DNA from 4 places in the Pelagibaculum spongiae genome. Region 2 is predicted to be linked to each of the others. Evidence: predicted binding sites of a transcription regulator. Region 2 holds the regulator's gene; each other region holds the start of a gene.
What was found. Region 2 encodes sigma-54, which starts transcription at its own class of promoters, with help from an activator protein. Its sites were predicted from a motif close to TGGCACNNNNNTTGCTNT; they were not measured.

Region 1 (2,209 bases), 120 kb from region 2:
CGCACCGGTTTTACACTTGCAGCCTTCAATTGTACAAATTGCCATTGGCAGGTTTTCCGTGTCGTCCTTGACCCGAATACTTTATCTGGCAATAAAAAGGTTTGGCTATAGCCAATGTCTGATAAGTGTGTGAGATATTTGCTTGATTTGCAGGTGGTAGAAAGTTGAGGGGAGGTAATAGGTTGATCACAAAGGTTAGAGCGATAAAGGCCCAGCGAAAGCTAGGCCCTGATTGTATTAGGTAAGTTGACGCGTTGGATTGGTTCTAACGTGAGTTAAATACAGCGGTAGGCCGACCAGCAAGAAACCGCCAACCAGATTACCTAATGCGGTTGGTAATTCGTTCCAAAGTAAATAATCCATTACGGTAAAATCACCACCCATAATCATTGAAAATGGGAACAAAAACATATTAACAATTGAATGCTCAAAGCCCATAAAGAAGAACAGCATTACCGGCATCCACATAGCCATCATTTTGCTACCGGCAGAAGTAGAAATCATTGCACCGACCACACCCATTGAAACCATCCAATTGCACAGCATGCCACGAACAAAAATAGTTAACCAACCAGCAAGGCCATGTTCTTGATAACCCAGTGTGCGCGACTCACCAATCGCTGAAACCTTAGCTGCTATTGCACCACCATCAATGCTGTAGCCGTAAGTTAAAATAAAGGACATTAAAAAAGCAGTGACTAATGCACCTGCAAAGTTACCCAAGAATACTAAACCCCAGTTTCTTAAAACTTGGCCAATGGTAACGCCAGGGCGTTTATCTAACCATGCAAGAGGCACTAATGTGAATACACCGGTTAACAAATCAAACTTCATTAAATAGAGCATGATAAAACCAACCGGAAACAATATCGCTCCAAGAATTGGCATGCCGGTTTTAATCGCTACGGTAATTGCAAAAATGGCAGCTAAACCAAGAATGGCACCGGCCATAAATGCTCGGATAATAGTATCGCGGGTCGACATATATACTTTAGATTCACCAGAATCGACCATTTTGGTAACAAATTCACTCGGTTCGATATAAGCCATAGCTACTTTCTCTTATTTTTATTAATGCGCTAATGGGGGATGTAGCAGGAGTTATGCCAGAGAGGTTTTCTATAAAGCATTTTGATTGAATAGTCGTTTTTTGTAACTAATTGGAACCGAGGAGTGGTACTGGCTGTTTTTTAGAAGATGCGCCTGCACTACCGTGGGTAGTGCAGGCTGGATTAAGCGTTAAGTTGGTGCAGAGTACATTTAAATAAATTTAATTATCAGGAGACATGGAAGGACAGGCATGCCAGCAACGGTTTTCACAATCATGCCAGCAGTCAGTGTGTTCATCTCTTGCCATAGGCTCATTAAATAAGCTTTGGTACATATCTTGGCAGCTATAAAAAGAAGTCTTGAGATCAGTTGCATCTTCATCGCCTCGCATGCCGAAATATGGATAATGATGCATGTAGTGGCCAAAAACTTCATCACAATGTTGCACGTAAGCACGAGTATCTAAAATATGAAAATGCCAGAACTGGTCCATGATTTTATTGGGTACGATACCCTTGCCAAACTTTAGGCACATTGTCAGGTAGCGCTTATATTCAAGTTCGGCACTTTCGCATTGGTTAAGATCCCAATCAAGGCCTTCGTCTTGCTCTTGTAATTTCATTTTAATCATTGAAAAATCTAGCGCAGCAATTTTTTGATGGACGCCTTTCGCAATAAGTTCTTGAATTCGAATGTTTGATATCTTAGCAGGTAAAACCAGTTTTTTTGCCAAATGGATGGTAGCAGTTTGCATGGTAAACTCCTCAATTTATCAAATAGCTTTAAGCCAGTGTCGTGTTAAATGTCGCTCCTTGTTGCCTTCAATTGCAGTTCTTCCATGTAGCATTCGTCGGTTATTAATGACTAATAACTGCCCAGGTTGTAGCTTGAATTTAATAGGTTTAGAAATTTTTATTAGCTGGGTGAGTTTTTTAACAGCAGGATGAGATCGATCTTGTTCATTAACCAACCAAAATGAAAAGTAAATGTTGAATAGTTTACTTTCAGTTTGAGTAATTAATGGGTGAGTGCTTTTATCCTGGTCAAAAACCTTGTGCTCGTACAGGTCAATTTGTTTTAGTGCATCAAGCTCATCGTCGGAAAACCGTTTAATGATTGATGTTGTGTCTAGCAACAGAGTATGTCCGCCAACTGAAGT
Region 2 (2,209 bases):
AGCCCTTTGCTGGTGTCGATCCTATTTCGGTCAATGACATTCGAAAGATCATTCAACAATTACGCGACCGCGGCCTTGGGGTATTAATTACCGACCACGGTGTTCGTGAAACCTTGTCGGTATGTGAACATACTTATATCGTTAGCAACGGCCATGTAATTGCCGAAGGTGATGCAGAAACGCTAATGCAAAACCCTCAAGTTCGACAAGTCTATCTCGGTGATGATTTCAGTCTTTAATAGCTGCGATCTAACCATGATCATCGATACCGTCGGGGCAGCATCCAACCAGTAGATTATTGATCATCTGATAATCGTTGTTTTTTGCTGCATCAACTGTGTATTCCGCTAAAAGCAACCCCATTTCTTACTATATGCAATTTTCATGACACAGTGCTTTGAAAACCTTATATTTCAATGCCTGAATCATAAAAATGACTAACGTGCAAGCTTGCTGAAACGCACCGAAAAAGGTAACTTTCAGTCATTGCAGTTTATGCGGGATCAGCATGAAACCTATGCTACAACTTCGCGTCGGCCAAAGCCTCAATATGACGCCCCAGCTGCAGCAGGCGATTCGCCTTCTTCAGTTATCTTCACTCGACCTACAAAGTGAAATTCAGCAGAATCTCGACAGCAACCCAATGTTGGAGCTGACCGAAAATGATGCTGAACCATCGGTCAATGCTGAAGCAGACGCTGCCGAAACCGCGCAAAAAAATGAATCTGAGAGCGCCATTGATAACTCGGTTGATTTGAGCGCTGCCACAGAAATTCAACCAGATTTGCCGGTCGACACCCAATGGGATGATATCTACCAAAGCTCATCACCTTCTAGCTCTGGCCTTTCTCGCTCTTCCGCCCAAGACAATAGCGACTTTGAAAGCAATGCCGCTGCCGATGAAGATCTACAAAAACATTTGTCATGGCAAAGTTCGGTCGCCCATTTCAATCCTAAAGATGAATTGATTGCCGAAGCAATCATTGAGTCAATTGATGAGCAAGGTTATCTGCAGACCAGCTGCCAAGAGATTCTCGATACGGTCAATCAACAATTGAAAGAGCTGCTCCCTGCAGATGAATTAGAATTGCTGAACTTGGATGAGATTGAAGTGATTCGCCATCGTATCCAACAATTTGATCCGATTGGCTGTGCTTCTATCGATTTGCGCGATTGCTTGATGGTCCAGTTAAAACGGCTCGATTCAACTATCCCTTCACGCGCCGATGCGATCAATATTGTTGACCGCTACATGAAATTACTCGGCAGCCGGGATTATCGTCAATTAATGCGGCTAGCTCGTATCAAAGAGCCACAACTCAAACTGGCGTTGGAATTAATTCAAGGGTTAGACCCAAGACCGGGTGGCAATATCGCGACGAATAACACCAGCTATGTGGTGCCTGATGTTTTTGTCAGCAAGTGCAATAACCGCTGGATGGTAGAATTAAATCCGGATACGGCACCAAAAATTCGAATCAACGATGGCTATGCCTCTTTGATTCGTCGCGCCGATAACAGCCGCGACAATTCATTTTTAAAAGATAATTTACAAGAAGCCCGCTGGTTCTTAAAAAGCCTTGAAAGCCGCAATGAGACACTACTCAAAGTGGCTACCGACATTGTTCAACACCAACAAGGTTTTCTAGAATATGGCGATGAAGCAATGAAACCATTAGTGTTGCACGACATCGCAGAATCGGTAGGAATGCATGAATCAACCATCTCTCGAGTCACTACTCAAAAATTTATGCATACCCCTCGCGGGATTTACGAACTAAAATATTTCTTCTCAAGCCATGTTAATACCACCAGTGGTGGCGAGTGCTCTTCTACTGCGATTCGTGCCTTGATTAAAAAGCTGGTTGCTGCAGAAGATGCCAAAAAACCACTGAGCGATAACAAAATTGCCGAGCTATTAAAAGAACAAGGTATCAAAGTTGCCCGACGCACTATCGCTAAATATCGGGAATCTTTATCGATACCACCCTCCAATGAAAGAAAACAATTAATCTGAACAGGAGCAGAAGCTATGCAACTGAACATCACAGGGCACCATTTGGAAGTTACTCCCGCGTTGCGCGAACACATTGAGGAAAAACTTGATAGAATCCGCCGCCACGGATCCAAGATCAGTAACACACATGTTGTCTTGAACGTTGAAAAAGGTCGCCATACGGCTGAAATTCAAATGAACGTAGAAGGCGCT
Region 3 (2,209 bases), 670 kb from region 2:
CTATCAAAATAATAATTACGTTGGGCTTTTCAATGTGACCATCTGTTATTTTTTCGTCTTGAAGATTTTTAAAATCTCCCAAACTTATTATTTCTTGGTAAGACACTTGAATATCTTCAGGTACTATCGCAGGTCTCGGGCTAATTAATTGAATTAAATAGGAATGAATGTGACTAAACAAGCCGCTTCTCTGGTTTTTGACATGCTCCAGAAAGCTTTCCTTTGTATATGCCTGCCCATTTTTTAATACAATTCGCTGGTTAGGCTGCAAAGCCCACATTTGGGGCAATACCCATTGAATAACAAAAACCATTGCAATGATAAATATCGAGAAATACTGCAATCCTGGCCAGCTCATCAACCTTGATTTTGAAAAAGCAATACTCATTGGTATTGCAATTAGCAATAGCAGAGTCATGCCTAGCAGCAGAGTCCATCCCAAAAAGTCTATGACATGCAAAAATAGCTGCACACCATTTTCAAGAAGTATGCTCAAGGAACTAGGATCAAGGTGTGCATCTAAAACTCTGTAGCTTCCCCAGCTGGCTAATGTTAAAAACAACAATATCCAAAACAAAAACACTACTAACCAAGACTTTTTTATGGCTACTTTGCTGTGATCTGTTCGTAATTTTCTGCTAAGTGAAGCAGTGCTAGAAAAAAGTAAAAAAATCAATAAAAAAAACAGTGATTGATACTTTAGCTCTGTGAAATATCCGTAGAAGAAAACAATGGAAGATATTTGATATAACTGCCCATTTGCTAATAGGAATGCAGCGGCCAAAATACTTGAGAAACAGAACCACTGGCTAATGAAATACTTTCTCACGAACAACCTTTGCCCAATTAGAATATTGACAGCCACCCAATCGAATGGCTGCCATATACAAGTTAGATTCCTTTACAGAAACTCAGTGCACCACTACCTGTAGAAGTACAAGTGCCAGCAAAGGAAAATGTTACATTTTCATTAGACACCATAGGAGTAACAATTAAAGTTGCGCCGTCTACTGCTGCAGCGCCAGTTAAAGTTAAAACACCAGCAGAAATTGTAGCTGTCGAGACATTTGCATCAACGGTTAAGTTGGAAGCGCTAGGGAGGCCATTACTGCCTAAAGCCAACGCTGATGCAGTGAGTACTTCACCAGTTTGAACTGCAACATCAACCGCACTTCTGAAAGCATCAGCGGCAGTCACTAATGAGGCGGCGCGCGCAGACTTTTGGTAGTTACTATATGCAGGCACTGCAATCGATGCCAAAATACCGATGATCGCAATCACGATCATTAATTCGATTAGGGTAAAACCCTTAGCGTTTTTCAGTTGATTCATTTTCATGTGTTGATGCTCCAGGTGCAAAATTTATATAGAGACGTATAAAGGTAATTTTTTATTGCGTTTCAAATTATTGGCAAACAAAACTAACGATATGTTTTTTACATATTTGGCCAGTGGCTAGAGTGGTTATTTAATTGAAGGTTTTTAATTTAAGAGGGGCTTGTTTAGACGCCCTTAAATAAACACGATTCAAAATTTAAACTTCCTGACCCACCTTTATTAAAAATAACTCCCTGTAATTTTAATGCGGGCTTGTGTGCTGAAATTGATAGGGCATGAGTTGTGCCAATTGTTAAAGCTGACTATTAACTGATAAATCAAGATCATGTTGCCATTAGTTTTATTAGGCAAAGAAAATTTTATGTCAGATTAGGTCGTATAAAAAAAGCGTATGAGCGGTAACGAGTGGCAGATTTTTAATTCATTGGATGGTGGGAAGGTGACGCTTTTGGTCGATAGGAAACGTTATAGATGATCAGGTGCGGGGTTAATTGTTTGCCCGCGTAGGTTGCACGGAGCGCTATGCGCGACCTGCAACTTTCGGGGTTGGCCATAAACGCCCGACAAACATTATGTCGAAATCGTTTTGCGGTCATTGGTGAATAGATTAACCGTTGGAATTAATTGCGCCATGGTCATTGGTGGATGCATCAACCGTTGGAATTAATTGCGCCATGGTCATTGGGGGATGCATCAACCGTTGGCGTTTGTTGCGCCATGGTCATTGATGGATACATCAACCGTTGGCGTTTGTTGCGCCATGGTCACGTTGCAGGTCACGCCTACGGCTGTTCCGTGCAACCTACGGGGATGGCGGTCACAGGAAATGTTCCCGACATTTCTCTGCATTTCCACCATCCATGGCGGTCAC
Region 4 (2,209 bases), on a different contig from region 2:
AATGCCAGAAATGGATGGATACACCCTGACCACCGAAATTAAAAGTGATCCGCGCTTAAAAGACTTACATATTATTTTACATACTTCTTTAAGTGGTGTTTTTAATAATGCGATGGTTGAGAAGGTTGGGGCAGATCAGTTTATTGCCAAATTCCAACCAGACGAACTTGCTGGGGCGGTAATGAAATATGCGGATAGCAAAAAAATTATGGAGCAGTCTAGGTAGATGCCTTTAAGTCAAAAATCTCTGGAAACCGGTAGTGGTGCAAAAGCTTACCAGGAATTCCGGCAATATCTGGAGCGAGTCTGCGGCATTGAATTAGGTGCAAATAAAGCCTATTTGGTGAGTAGTCGTCTTTCTGAAATTGTTCGCCAGCAAAATATGACGAGCCTTCAGGCGCTGGTAGATCGTTTGAAGTTGGGGCGTGATTTAACGCTGCAAAAATTAATTGTCGATGCGATGACCACGAATGAAACCCAGTGGTTTCGTGATGGCTATCCATTTGAAAAACTCAAAAAAATGCTTGAGCCTAGCTTAGCTAAAAATACTATCTCGCCATTACGAATCTGGTCGGCTGCTTGTTCCAGCGGCCAAGAACCCTATTCGATTGCGATGGTGCTAAGCGAGCTTAAAGCGAGCTGGCCTGCATTGAATCGGCCGATTCAGATTGTCGCCACCGATATTTCTGATCAAATGCTCGGCATTGCTAAAAAGGGTGTTTATAACACCTTGGCAATTAGAAGAGGCTTACCAGTAGCTCGATTAAACCGCTTCTTTAAAGAAGTCGACAATGGTCATATGGAAATTTCTGCTGACGTGCGAAAGATGGTTAGCTTCGAGCGAAAGAATCTATTAGATTCTTTTGTATCGATGGGGCAATTTGATTTGATTTTTTGTCGTAATGTACTGATTTACTTTACCCCAGAAAATAAAGCAGACATTATTCGGCGAATGGCGGCACAAATTAAGCCAAATGGCTATTTCGTGCCAGGTTCTTCAGAATCGTTAACTGACTTTGATGATATGTTAACCATGCAAAACTTGGTTCCGGGCATTGTTTACCAGAAAAAATAGTTCTGACTGATTCAGTCATTTTTTTTAGCAGTCCTTCCCAGCATTCGCTGATTAAAAGGCAGCGGCATTTTTTTGCCGCTGCTTTTTTTTATGGCTATTAATCTAGAAAATCTTCTTTTGTTTTGATTGCAATCTATTGAAAAAAAATAACAAAACCCTTCTTGGCACATTCTTTGTAGTTATCTCTTTGTAGTTCTCATGATTAGCAATTGAGTGGAGAGGCGAAGATGGCGATCGGTCTTGATAAAGCACTGGGTATTCATGCTCAAGCGTTGCAGGTTAGGGCGCAGCGGGCGGAGATGTTGGCTTCAAATTTGGCCAATGCGGAAACACCCGGTTACAAGGCGCGCGACATCGATTTTCGCCAGGCATTGGCAGGTGCACAGCAAAATATAGTTAAGCCTGCCACTTCAGCTAATACCGTGAGTGCAATGAACCAAACACACCAGAGTCATATTGCCGGTAATGCAATAACCTCAAGCAGTTCATCTCTGGAAGATGCCTTTATGCGCTATCGATTGGTGGATCAACCATCGTTGGATGGTAATACCGTCGACCCACATAAAGAAAAAATGCAATTTACTGAAAATGCCATGCAGTACCAGACTTCTCTGCAGCTGTTGAGCGGTAAAATTAGCGGCTTGCGCCGAGCCATTAAAGGAGAATAGCCATGTCCTTGAACCGAGTAATGGATCTCGCTTCAACGGCGATGAGTGCCCAGTCACTGCGATTGAACACTACCGCCAGTAATTTGGCGAATGCCGATACCGTTAGCAGCAGCGTTAATGAAGTTTATCGCTCTCGCCAGCCAGTATTTAGCACGATTCATAACCAAGAATTGGAAAAAGAAATGTCGGCCTTGCGGCCAAATGGCGGTGTTGAAGTTTTAGGTGTAGTAGAAAGTGCTGCACCGCCTCGAAAAGAGTATCAACCCGATCATCCGTTGGCAGATGAGCAAGGTTATATCTTTCGACCTAATGTAAATCCGGTTGAAGAAATGGCCAATATGATTTCTGCATCACGAAGTTACCAGACCAATGTTGATGTCGCCGCAGCGGCGCGCGATATGTATCGCAAAACCTTAACACTGGGCCAGTAGGAGTTTAATTAATGAGTGGAATTGCCAGTTTACAG

Region 1: DC094_RS03065 (formate/nitrite transporter family protein) is a predicted target of sigma-54. The motif match lies at 1,092-1,109, and genes of this name have one in related genera.
Region 3: DC094_RS22520 (pilin) is a predicted target of sigma-54. The motif match lies at 1,609-1,626, and genes of this name have one in related genera.
Region 4: flgB (flagellar basal body rod protein FlgB) is a predicted target of sigma-54. The motif match lies at 1,238-1,255, and genes of this name have one in related genera.

What each region holds. Positions count from the first base shown of each region.
Region 1 is NZ_QDDL01000001.1:697,401-699,609, reverse strand. It holds gene DC094_RS03070 (esterase/lipase family protein) at 1-45, opposite strand, end outside; gene DC094_RS03065 (formate/nitrite transporter family protein) at 238-1,050, opposite strand; gene DC094_RS03060 (glycine-rich domain-containing protein) at 1,271-1,804, opposite strand; gene DC094_RS03055 (TauD/TfdA family dioxygenase) at 1,823-2,209, opposite strand, start outside.
Region 2 is NZ_QDDL01000001.1:578,693-580,901, forward strand. It holds gene lptB (LPS export ABC transporter ATP-binding protein) at 1-239, shown strand, start outside; gene DC094_RS02555 (RNA polymerase factor sigma-54) at 509-2,017, shown strand; gene hpf (ribosome hibernation-promoting factor, HPF/YfiA family) at 2,033-2,209, shown strand, end outside.
Region 3 is NZ_QDDL01000001.1:1,244,934-1,247,142, forward strand. It holds gene DC094_RS05405 (sulfatase-like hydrolase/transferase) at 1-829, opposite strand, end outside; gene DC094_RS22520 (pilin) at 892-1,338, opposite strand.
Region 4 is NZ_QDDL01000007.1:114,481-116,689, reverse strand. It holds gene DC094_RS15880 (chemotaxis protein CheV) at 1-226, shown strand, start outside; gene DC094_RS15875 (CheR family methyltransferase) at 227-1,075, shown strand; gene flgB (flagellar basal body rod protein FlgB) at 1,303-1,743, shown strand; gene flgC (flagellar basal body rod protein FlgC) at 1,746-2,174, shown strand; gene DC094_RS15860 (flagellar hook assembly protein FlgD) at 2,186-2,209, shown strand, end outside.